One region of the Bradyrhizobium sp. 604_D8_N2_3 genome, then DNA from elsewhere that is predicted to be linked to it. Evidence: riboswitches for the same ligand, from Rfam matches in the RefSeq annotation. Region 1 holds a riboswitch; the other holds the start of a gene.

Region 1 (5,740 bases):
GTCATCGTCGGGCCGATCGAGCGTCTCGTCATTCGCGAAGGCAGCGGGCTGATCCGCTCCGCGCCGGTCGCTGCCGAATGACATCATTTCCCGTAAATCCACATCGATAGGAGAAAGCCATGAACTACCAGGTCAACGCGCGCATTATCGCCAACCCGCTCGCGGCAGGGCTCGCAGCCGGGGAAGCGACGACGGACCGGATCGCATGGGTGAGGACGTCGCTCGTCTTCCTGCCGCTCGCCCAGGCGATCAGCGATGCCAAGGTTCTCACCGGCCGGCAAAAGCCCCTCACCGAGATCGCCTTCCTGTTTGCCGAGATCGAGACCGAGAACGGCCACAGCGGCATCGGCTACAGCTATTCGAAGCGTGCCGGTGGTCCGGGGCAGTTTGCGCACGCCAGGGAGATCGCCGGCGACCTGATCGGCGAGGATCCGAACGACATCGCGCGTCTGTGGGACAAGCTCGTCTGGGCCGGCGCCTCGGTCGGCCGCAGCGGCATGTCCACGCAGGCCATCGCCGCCTTCGACATCGCGCTGTGGGATCTCAAGGCCAAGCGCGCCAAGCTGCCGCTGGCAAAGCTGCTCGGTGCCCATCGTGACTCCGTGCGCTGCTACAACACCTCGGGCGGATATCTTTCGATGCCGATCGAGGAGGTGAAAGAACGCGTCAGCATGGCGCTCGACAGGGGCATCGGCGCCATCAAGCTGAAGGTCGGCCAGCCCGATCCGATGGTCGACCTCAAGCGCATCGAGGCGGTTCGCAACCATATCGGCGACGTTCCGCTGGCGATCGACGCCAACCAGCAATGGGACCGCACCACGGCGCTGCGCTTCGGCCGCATCGCCGAGCAATTCAACCTGACCTGGATCGAGGAGCCGCTCGACGCCTACGATTACGAAGGTCATGCGGCGCTGGCGGCCGAGCTTGCGACCCCGATTGCGACCGGCGAGATGTTGACCAGCATCGACGAGCATTACGAGCTGATCCGCAACAATTCGGTCGATTTCATCCAGCCGGATGCACCGCGCGTCGGCGGCATCACGCCGTTCCTCAAGATCCTCGCGCTCGCCGACCACAAGAAGCTCCAGCTTGCGCCGCACTATTGCATGGAGATCCATCTGCACCTGACCGCGGCCTATGCCCGGGAGCCCTGGGTCGAGCATTTCGAGTGGTCGGAGGCGATGTTCAACGAGAAGCTCGAGGTCGTGAACGGCCGCATGATCGTGCCGAACCGACCGGGCCTCGGCTTCAGCCTGTCGGAGCAGGCGCGCGCCTGGGCCCGTGACGTCCACGAGGTCGGAAAGCGCCCCTGAGGGAGGATGGCCATGTACGAACCAAAGACGAAGCTTAGTCCCCTGGATCCGTCTGTCATCCGCCGGCTGAAGGATGTCTCCTCGGGTTCGCTGACCACCGAGCTGTTCAAGAAAGGCCTGCGCCAGTGCTTCCTGGTCGGGCTGGTGCCGATGAACAAGGACGCGGTCCGCTTCGCCGGCGAGGCCTTCACCATGCGCATGATCCCGGCGCGAGAGGATCTCGATACCATAGAGACGCTCACGCCGTATCCGAACGCGGACAATCTGCAGTGGGAAGCGGTCGAGAGTATCCCGCCCGGCCATGTCCTGGTGATCGACAGCCGTAACGATCCGCGCGCGGCCTCTGCGGGCGCTATGCTGCCGACGCGGATGAAGGTGCGGGGCGCCGCGGCCATTGTCACTGATGGTGCGTTTCGTGACGGCCAGGAGCTGGCGCGGCTCGATTTCCCCGCCTATGCCCGGCAGGTCACGGCATCGACGCGGTTGTCGTATCATCGCGTCGCGGATCTGAATATTCCAATCGCCTGCGCCGACGTGGCGGTCTACCCGGGCGACATCATCGTCGGTGACGGTGACGGCATCACGGTCGTGCCACGGCATTTGGCCGCCGAAATGGCCGACCTCTGCGAGAGGCGGGACCAGCTCGAGAAGTACCTGTCGTATCGTATCAGTGCGGGCGAGCCGCTCTACGGCGTCTATCCGCCCACACCTGCCGTGCGCGCCGACTTTGAGGCCTGGAAAAAGGCCGGTGCGGATCCGGCGCGGGCCACGACGATCCGGGCGGGAGCCTGACATGAGCAAGACATCGCCCGCCGCCATGGAGGCGACGATCCGTCGCTATTTCGACGCCTGCAACGCCGCCGACTACGATGCCTTGATGGCCTGCTTCACAGCGGACGCGGTTCACTACTTCCCACCCGGCTTGCCGGACATTCCATGGCGTGGCGCCGATACCATCGCGCGCAAATGGATCTGGTGCGTCGAGAATCTCGGGTCGCGATGGACGATCGAAAAGATTCTTTGCTCGTCGACGTCGCCGGAAGCCGTGATCGAATGGACGCACTGGAAGCGCACGCATGGCACGGCGCTTCGCGGCGACGAATGGTACGCGTTCGAAGGGGCGAGCGGTCGCATCAAGGAGATCAGGGCTTATTATGCGGCGCCCGCCGATCCCTCGGCTCGGATCTGCGAACTCGTCGATTTCGACTATCGCGATCGCGGCTATCACCTTTCGTCCGAATAGCGTCGAGCGTCCACGCCGTTCCTGGGCGGCGAGGGCGCCTTCACCGCCGTCATCGTGACGCGCATCGGGCTGACCAGCTCGGTCTGGCTCGCCGGCCAGCGATGCTCGCCGTGCGGCGAAACGAGGACCTTTGCGGAGAAGCACCTCGGTGCAATCAGGGCGAAAATTGCGGAGCTGCGCGTGCTGGAAGCGACAGTGACGTCGCTGGTGAGCGGCTGCGAGGCGACATGCAGCGGCAGCGTCGCGCCGGACTGTGTGATCCTGCAGTCGGGCCGTGGGTCACACAGCGCGCCAAGCTGAAGAGCGCCCCAAGTGCGAATTCCCGCATTCCACAGGGAACAGAGCTTCTGACCCGCAACGAATCGTTGACACCCGGCTGCATATGTCACCACATGTGGGCGTCACGGTTCCGCTGGATCGCAAGATTTAGTGGCTAAGAGGGAAGCCGGTGAACCGCGCGAGAGCGCGGAATTCCGGCGCTGCCCCCGCAACTGTCAGCAGCGAGCTGCTTCCGAACAATCGTCACTGGCGCCTTTCGCGCCGGGAAGACGGGAAGTGGGCGACGACCTGCGAGCCAGGAGACCTGCCGCGACAATCTGAACGTCCACGGGCGGGGTGTCCGGCGGTCGCTTGCATGCACCGCCCGGCAACTCTGCTGCCGGCGTTTCTGCAGCGTCCTTCCTTACAGCCCCGCTCAAACACAACGCGCGCATCACGGGGCCCATTGATGTCACTGAACCTGCACGACGCGGACACCGCTTCCGCACCCATCGTTCATTTGCGTCCACAATCGCTTGCGCCTGCTTCGAGCGAGCCGGCCATGCAGATCATCCGTCGCAACGGCAAGGTCTCGCCGTTCGATTCCGCCAAGATCGCGGTCGCCATGACCAAGGCTTTCCTTGCGGTCGAAGGCACCAGCGCGGTCGCCTCACGCCGCGTCCATGAGAGCGTGGAGCAGCTGACGGCCGAAGTCGTCACTGCGCTGATGCGGCGGGCAGGCGAGGGACGCACCTTCCATATCGAGGACGTGCAGGACCAGGTCGAGCTCGCCTTGATGCGGAGCGAGCACCACAAGGTCGCACGCGCCTATGTGCTGTACCGCGAGGAGCGGTCGCGCCAGCGCGCCGAGGAGGCGGCCGCGGAAGCGACGCCCGCTGTCGCGCCGGCACTTCAGGTCACGCTCGCCGACGGTTCGCGCGTTGGTCTCGACGCCAAGCGGCTTGCGCTGATTATCGGCGAAGCCTGCGCCGACCTCGACGGCGTTTCCGCGGCACCCGTGCTCACCGAGACCACCCGCAATCTCTACGACGGCATCAGCCAGGACGAACTGGCGCTGGCCTCGATCATGGCCGGGCGCACGCTGGTCGAGGAGGAGCCGAACTACGCCTATGTCAGCGCGCGCCTGCTGCTGGACAAGCTGCGCGGCGAGGTGCTGTCCTATGTCCATGCCGTGCCGACCTCCGCCTCGCAGGCCGATATGGCTGTACGCTATGTCGAATATTTCCCGGCCTATGTGAAGACCGGCATTGCCGCCGAACTGCTCGATCCTGAACTGGCCCGCTTCGACCTCGGCCGGATCGCGGCTGCACTCAAGCCCGAGCGCGACCTGAATTTCCAGTTCCTCGGCCTCCAGACACTTTACGACCGCTACTTCCTGCACGTCCGCGGCAAGCGGATCGAACTGCCGCAAGCCTTCTTCATGCGCGTCGCGATGGGTCTTGCGGTTCGCGAGATCGACCGCGAAGCCAAGGCGATCGAGTTCTACGATCTGCTGTCGTCGTTCGACTTCATGGCCTCGACGCCGACGCTGTTTAATTCGGGTACGCTGCGTCCGCAATTGTCGTCCTGTTTTCTCACAACCGTCTCGGACGATCTCGACGGCATCTTCAAGTCGATCAAGGACAACGCACTGCTGGCAAAATATTCCGGCGGCCTCGGCAACGACTGGACGCCGGTCCGCGGTCTCGGCGCCCACATCAAGGGCACCAACGGCGAGAGCCAGGGCATCATCCCGTTCCTGAAGGTTGCCAACGACACCGCGATTGCCGTCAACCAGGGCGGCAAGCGCAAGGGCGCGGTCTGCGCCTATCTTGAGACCTGGCACGTCGACATCGAGGAATTCCTCGACCTGCGCAAGAACACCGGCGACGACCGCCGCCGCACCCACGACATGAACACCGCCAATTGGGTGCCGGACCTGTTCATGCAGCGCGTCGATGCCGATGGCGAATGGACGCTGTTCTCGCCTGACGAGACGCCCGATTTGCACGATCTCTATGGCGAGGCGTTCAAGACGGCTTACGAGGCCTATGAGGCCAGGGCGAAAGCCGGCGGCATGCGCGTCTTCAAGACCGTGCGCGCGAGCGACCTCTGGCGTCGCATGCTGACCATGCTGTTCGAGACCGGTCATCCCTGGATCACCTTCAAGGACCCCTGCAATCTGCGTTCGCCGCAGCGGCACGTTGGCGTGATCCACTCGTCGAACCTCTGCACCGAGATCACGCTGAACACCTCCGCCGACGAGGTCGCGGTCTGCAATCTCGGCTCCATCAACATGCTCAACCATGTCGGTCCCAATGGACTCGACCATGCCAAGCTGAAGCGGACGGTGACGACAGCAGTACGGATGCTCGACAACGTCATCGACATCAATTTCTACACCATCCCCGAGGCGCGGCGTTCCAACATGCGTCATCGTCCCGTCGGGCTCGGCCTGATGGGCTTTCAGGAAGCGCTTCAGGTCCAGCGCATTCCGACCGCGTCCGACGCGGCCGTGGCGTTTGCCGACACCAGCATGGAGGCAATCTCGTTCCACGCGATCGAAGCGTCGTCCGATCTCGCCGCGGAGCGCGGACGCTATCCGAGCTTCGAGGGCTCGCTGTGGTCGAAGGGCATCTTGCCGCTCGACTCCATCCAGCTTCTCGCCGACTCGCGCGGTGGTCTCGACGTCGATCGCTCCGCAACGCTCGACTGGGATCGCCTGCGCAAGAAGGTCACGTCCAGCGGCATGCGCAACTCGAACGTCATGGCGATCGCGCCGACGGCGACGATCTCCAACATCTGCGGCGTCTCGCAGTCGATCGAGCCGAACTATCAGAACCTGTTCGTGAAATCGAACATGTCCGGCGACTTCACGGTCGTGAACGAGTTCCTGGTGCGCGACCTCAAGGCGAGGGGGCTTTGG
Region 2 (5,740 bases), 1.7 Mb from region 1:
TTCCGTCGTTTTCGGCTGCAGCAGCTGCACTAGAGATTGAGCTGACGCTGCCCGGTCTTGCCCAGTCAGTCGTGCTGACGCGCACGCCGGGCCGCGCCAGCGCGATGCCTGAGGGCGAAAAGCTCGCGGCGTTCGCCGCCACCGGTGCGGTGCTCGCGATCCATCTGTCGATCCATCTGCTCGACAAGGTCGTCGCCGAGCTCACGCCGCATTACGGCGCGGATTGCCCCGTCGCGATCGTCTGGCGCGCGAGCTGGCCGGACCAGCGCATCGTTCGCGCCACGCTGGCGACGCTCGATGCCGCCGTCGGCACCGAGATGGAGCGCACCGCGCTGATCCTGGTTGGCAAGACGCTTGGAGCGGCGGATTTTGACGAGAGCCGCCTCTATGCCGCCGATTACGATCGGCGCTATCGGCCGGTCGGCGCCGATCCGCGCTTTCCGGAGGCATCGTGATGCCGGCAGGGCTTGTCATCTCGGCGCCGGCCTCCGGCGTCGGCAAAACCACGCTGACGCTGGCGCTGGCGCGCGCCTGGCGCAATCGCGGATTGAACGTGCAGTGCTTCAAGAGCGGGCCCGACTATATCGATCCCGCCTTCCATGCCGCTGCGACGGGGCGCGCTTCCGTCAACGTCGATAGCTGGGCGATGGATCGCGGGACGATTGCTCATCTCGTGGGTCGCGGCACTGATGCCGATGTCGTGCTCGCGGAGGGTTCGATGGGCCTGTTCGACGGCGTCGCCGCGCGCGGCGTCTCCGGCACCGGCGCCACCGCCGACATTGCGGAGATGCTGGGCTGGCCGGTGCTGCTGGTGATCGATCCTTCCGGACAGGCGCAGACGGCGGCGGCGATCGCCGCAGGCCTTCGCGACTATCGTGCCGGCGTGCGCCTTGCCGGCGTGGTGCTCAATCGCGTCGCCAGCCCGCGACATGAAGATCTCGTGCGGCGTGCACTGAACGACGCCGGCATCGCCGTGTTCGGCGCGCTGCCGCGTCATGCAGAAATCAGCCTGCCGAAACGGCATCTCGGCCTGGTGCAGGCCGAAGAGCAGGCCGAGATCGGCAAGCTGATCGACGAAGCCGCGCGCTTCGTCGCCGAGCATGTCGATCTCGATGCGGTGCTGCGGGCGGCAGCAAGCTGTTCGCCGCAACCGGCGGCAAACGGCATGAACGTGACGCCGCCCGGGCAGCGCATTGCGTTGGCCCGCGATGCCGCGTTCTCCTTCATCTATCCGCACATGCTGGAGGCCTGGCGCGCGGCCGGCGCCGAGATCTCGACATTCTCGCCGCTTGCCGATGAAGCGCCTGACGCGAGCGCCGATGTCTGCTGGCTGCCCGGCGGCTATCCCGAACTGCATGCCGGCACGATCGCGGCCAATGCGCGCTTTCGCAGCGGCTTGCGCGCCTTCGCTGACACACGGCCGGTGCACGGCGAATGCGGAGGCTATATGGTGCTGGGAACCGCTCTGACCGACGCCGACGGCGTCCGTCATGAGATGACGGGCCTGCTCGGACTGGAGACGAGCTTTGCCAAGCGCCGCATGCATCTCGGCTATCGTCTCGCTGCGCTCGCCGCGCCGATGCCGGGCCATCAGGTCGGCGCGCGCCTGCGCGGTCACGAGTTCCACTATTCGACGATTGTCGCGCAGCCGGATACGCCGCTGGCGGTCGTGCACGATGCAACAGGCGCGATCATCGCCGAGACCGGCTCGCGGCGGGGACAAGCCACCGGCACGTTCTTCCATCTGATCGCGGAGGATCGGTGAGCGGTTTTGTCACTTTCATCTCGGCCGGCCCCGGCGACCCCGAGCTCCTCACGCTCAAAGGCGCCGCGCGGCTGCGCGATGCCGACGTCGTGCTCTATGACGACCTCGCCTCGGGCGCGATCCTCGATCTGGCCCGGCCCGGCGCCAATCTCGTCGCGGTCGGGAAGCGGGCAGGGCGGCCCTCGACCAAGCAGCACCACGTCAACCGCCTGCTGATCGATTACGCCGCGGCCGGCGTCCGTGTGGTGCGGCTGAAATCGGGCGATGCCGGTATCTTTGGCCGGCTCGAGGAGGAGCTGGAGGCTCTGCGCGAAGCCGGCATCGGCTACGAGATCATTCCCGGAATCACCTCGGCCTGTGTCGCCGCCGCGCAAGCCGGCATTCCCCTGACCCGGCGCCACACCTCGCGCCGGGTGCAGTTCGTGACCGGGGCCGATGTCACCGGCGAGCTGCCGCAGAATTTGAACTGGGCGGCGCTGGCGGATCCCGAAGCGACCACCGTCGTCTATATGGGCCGGCGCACCTTTCCGGCGCTTGTCGCAAAATTGATCGAGCACGGCCTCGCCCCTGATACCCCGGCGCTGTTCGCCGAATCCCTCGGTCGTCCCGACGAGCGGCTGGTCCGCACCACCATTGCCGAGCTGGCGGAACAGCTTGCGCGGGGCGGCGCGGCCTCGACGGCGGCGGTGATCCTGTTTGGCGCGCTGGCGGGCGATTATCCGTCAGGACCGTCCCGGCCGCCCTTCGCCCCTTGACGCCCGGCTGGCGAAAGGGGCACACAGGAGACGCATGGTGCTCGAGGCGGCGCAAACCGCCGGAGCATAATCGGGAATGGGGGTGGGCGGACAGTTGCGCCGCCCAAAACCCCAGCCGCCCCCGCGACTGTAAGCGGTGAGGGACTCCGATCAGCCACTGGGCCGCAAGGCCCGGGAAGGCCGGAGAACCCCAGTGAACCGCGAGCCAGGAGACCGGCCGTGCATGTCTTGTGGCCAAGGCCGTCGGGTGTGACGGCAGGAAGGAACTGAACCATGCATATCGAACCCGGAGTCGTATCGGGCGCCAAGCTCGTGTTGAGTTACGCAACCGGCATCGCAGTCGGCGGCGTTGCGCTGAAGCTCGCGGTCGAGACCGTGCGCGAGCAGGGCATCACGTCGTTCGCGGCGCGGACGCTCGCCACCACGGGCCTCGTTTTCGTCTTCTTCGAGATCCTGCCGCACTTCCCGGTGGGCGTCTCCGAGGTGCACTTCATCCTCGGCTCGACCCTGTTGCTGCTGTTTGGGGCAGCGCCCGCGGCCTTCGGCCTTGCGTTCGGACTGTTGTTCCAGGGCATCTTCTTCGAGCCGCCCGATCTGCCGCAATTCGGCATGAACGTCACCACGCTGCTGGTGCCGCTGTTCGGGATCCAGGCGATCGCCGCGCGGATCATTGCCCGCAACACCGCCTATGTCGATCTCAGGTATCGCCAGGCGCTGGCGCTGTCGACCACGTATCAGGCCGGCGTCATCGCCTGGGTTGCGTTCTGGGCGCTCTATGGCTCGGGCTTCGGTGCGACCAACCTCGTCAACATCGCGACCTTCGCGGCCTCCTACGCGCTCGTCATCGTGATCGAGCCGCTGGCCGACCTCGGTGTGCTGGCGCTGGCGAAGTCGCTGCGCGGCGTCACCGCGCCCGGCCTCGTTACCCCGCGTTTGCATAACGCGGCTTGAGAGACAAGCGAACGGGCGGCCGTGATGGCCGCCCTTCGCACTCACGATGCTGACACTCTCCCTGATAGGCATCGGTTGCGGCGATCCCGAGCAGCTCACGCGCGCCGCCGTTCAAGCCATCAACGCGGCCGATCTCATCCTGATCCCGCGCAAGGGGACGGCGAAGTCCGATCTCGCAGATCTCAGGCGGACGATCTGCGCGGATGTACTCACCAATCCAACGACGCGCATTGCCGAGTTCGATCTTCCTGTGCGCGATGCCGGTGAAGCGGACTATCACAAGGGCGTGGACGACTGGCACGATGCCGTGGCCGCGGCGTGGTCGCGGACGATCGCCAGCCATCTCGAAGGTAAAGGCAAGGTCGCGCTGCTGATCTGGGGCGATCCCTCGCTGTACGATTCCTCGCTGCGCATTGCGCGGCGGCTCGATCCCTTGCCTGATATCGAGGTCGTGCCGGGCATCACCTCGATCCAGGCGCTGTGCGCGGCGCATGCGCTGCCGCTCAACGACATCGGCGAGCCCTTCCTGGTCACGACGGGGCGCCGCTTGCGCGAAGGCGGCTGGCCGCAGGGCGTCGATACCGTGGTGGTGATGCTCGACGGCGGCACGGCTTTCCAGTCGCTCGATCCAGCCGGGCTGCACATCTGGTGGGGCGCCTATCTCGGTATGCACGATCAGATCGTCATGTCGGGCGTTCTGGCCGAGATCGGCCCGCGCATCGTCGCCGCGCGACAGGATGCGCGCGAGCGGCACGGATGGATCATGGACAGCTACATTCTCAAGCGCAGGCCGTAAGCGAGGCAGCATGCTCCCCGAATGGGTCACCCGGAAATGCCCCGAGGTCTCCGCTGTCCATCGCGAGGCGGCGCTCGCGCGTCAGGCGCAACTCACAAAACCGGCCGGCGCGCTCGGCCGGCTGGAGCAGCTTGCGGTCGAGCTTGCGGGCCTGCAGGCGACCGAGCAACCGCGCGCTGCGCGAGTGCCGATCATCGTCTTCGCCGGCGATCACGGCATCGTCGCGCAGGGCGTGTCGGCCTATCCGCAAGGAGTGACCATCGCGATGATGGCGAATTTTGCCTCGGGCGGTGCCGCGATCTCGGTGCTGGCGCGTGAGCTTGGCTCAGGCCTGGAGGTCGTCGACGCCGGCACGCTGGCACAGGAGGAGATGGCAGGAATCGTCACCGACAAGCCGCGCAGCGGCACGCGCGACTTCAGCGTGGAAGCAGCGCTCACCCCCACGGAGCTGGCATTCGCCTTCGAAGCCGGTCAGCGCGCAGTCGCGCGCGCGGCAGCCGGCAGGCCCGATCTCCTGATCTTCGGCGAGATGGGCATCGGCAATACCACGACGTCGGCGGCGATTGCGGCGAGCCTGCTCGGCATCAGTGCCGAGGAGATCGCGGGCAGCGGTACCGGCGTCGACGCGGCCGGCCGCGCGCACAAGGCGGGTGTGATCGATGCGGCGATTGCGCATCACGGCATTGCGGGCGCTTCGCCGGAAAAAATCCTGTGCGCCGTCGGCGGCCTCGAAATCGCGGCGATTTGCGGCGCCATCATTGCGGCTGCGCAAGCCCGCGTTCCCGTGTTGATCGATGGCTTCATCGTATCGGTGGCGGCGCTGGCGGCGGTACGGCTGAACCCGTCGTGCCAGCCATTCCTGCTGCCGTCGCATCAATCGGCGGAGCAGGGGCATCGGCTGGTGTTGCGTGCGCTGAACGTGCAGCCGTTGATCAGCCTCGATCTCAGGCTCGGCGAAGGATCGGGTGCGGCCATCGCGCTGCCGCTGGTGCGGCTCGCGTGCAGCCTTCACAACGGCATGGCGACCTTCGCGCAGGCCAATGTGCCGGATCGCCCGGCCTGACCCGGCTCAAGCCGCGCGCTGATTGACCGCGACGACGCGCCAGCCGGTGGCGAGCCGGTCGATCCGGGTCAGTGACAACGGATCGATCACGAAGCGCAGGGCCGCTTGTGGTGTCAGATCCAGCGCAATGCAGAGCGCGGCGCGGATGGTGCCGGAGTGAACGACGAGCGTTGCCGAGCCGGCGCCGATTTGCGAGAGACCCAGCCGGACGCGCACGACCTGATCCTCAAAACTTTCGCCGCCCGGCGGCCGCCCGTGCGCCGGATCGCTCCAGAACTGCGCATAGGTCTCGCCGCCGGTCGCCGCGAGCTCGTCATGCCGCCGGCCGGTCCAGTCGCCAAAATCCTGCTCACTTAATTCGGGCACCAACGCGGGTTCGAGTCCCAGCGCGCGCGCCGTCTCAACCGTAC

The links. Region 1 has a riboswitch for cobalamin ahead of AB7245_RS24440 (ribonucleoside-diphosphate reductase subunit alpha). Riboswitches for the same ligand answer to the same signal wherever they lie in the genome.
Region 2: linked by a shared signal. The riboswitch ahead of AB7245_RS16095 (energy-coupling factor ABC transporter permease) and the one ahead of AB7245_RS24440 (ribonucleoside-diphosphate reductase subunit alpha) in region 1 are both predicted to bind cobalamin.

What each region holds. Positions count from the first base shown of each region.
Region 1 is NZ_JBPWPM010000001.1:5,135,280-5,141,019, reverse strand. Features, by position in the region: gene AB7245_RS24460 (MFS transporter) at 1-81, shown strand, start outside; gene AB7245_RS24455 (L-talarate/galactarate dehydratase) at 120-1,313, shown strand; gene AB7245_RS24450 (ribonuclease activity regulator RraA) at 1,326-2,105, shown strand; gene AB7245_RS24445 (nuclear transport factor 2 family protein) at 2,107-2,556, shown strand; cobalamin riboswitch at 2,944-3,161, shown strand; gene AB7245_RS24440 (ribonucleoside-diphosphate reductase subunit alpha) at 3,284-5,740, shown strand, end outside.
Region 2 is NZ_JBPWPM010000001.1:3,392,953-3,398,692, forward strand. Features, by position in the region: gene cobM (precorrin-4 C(11)-methyltransferase) at 1-455, shown strand, start outside; gene AB7245_RS16085 (cobyrinate a,c-diamide synthase) at 455-1,765, shown strand; gene cobA (uroporphyrinogen-III C-methyltransferase) at 1,762-2,520, shown strand; cobalamin riboswitch at 2,539-2,756, shown strand; gene AB7245_RS16095 (energy-coupling factor ABC transporter permease) at 2,794-3,471, shown strand; gene cobF (precorrin-6A synthase (deacetylating)) at 3,518-4,267, shown strand; gene cobT (nicotinate-nucleotide--dimethylbenzimidazole phosphoribosyltransferase) at 4,278-5,330, shown strand; gene AB7245_RS16110 (histidine phosphatase family protein) at 5,337-5,740, opposite strand, start outside.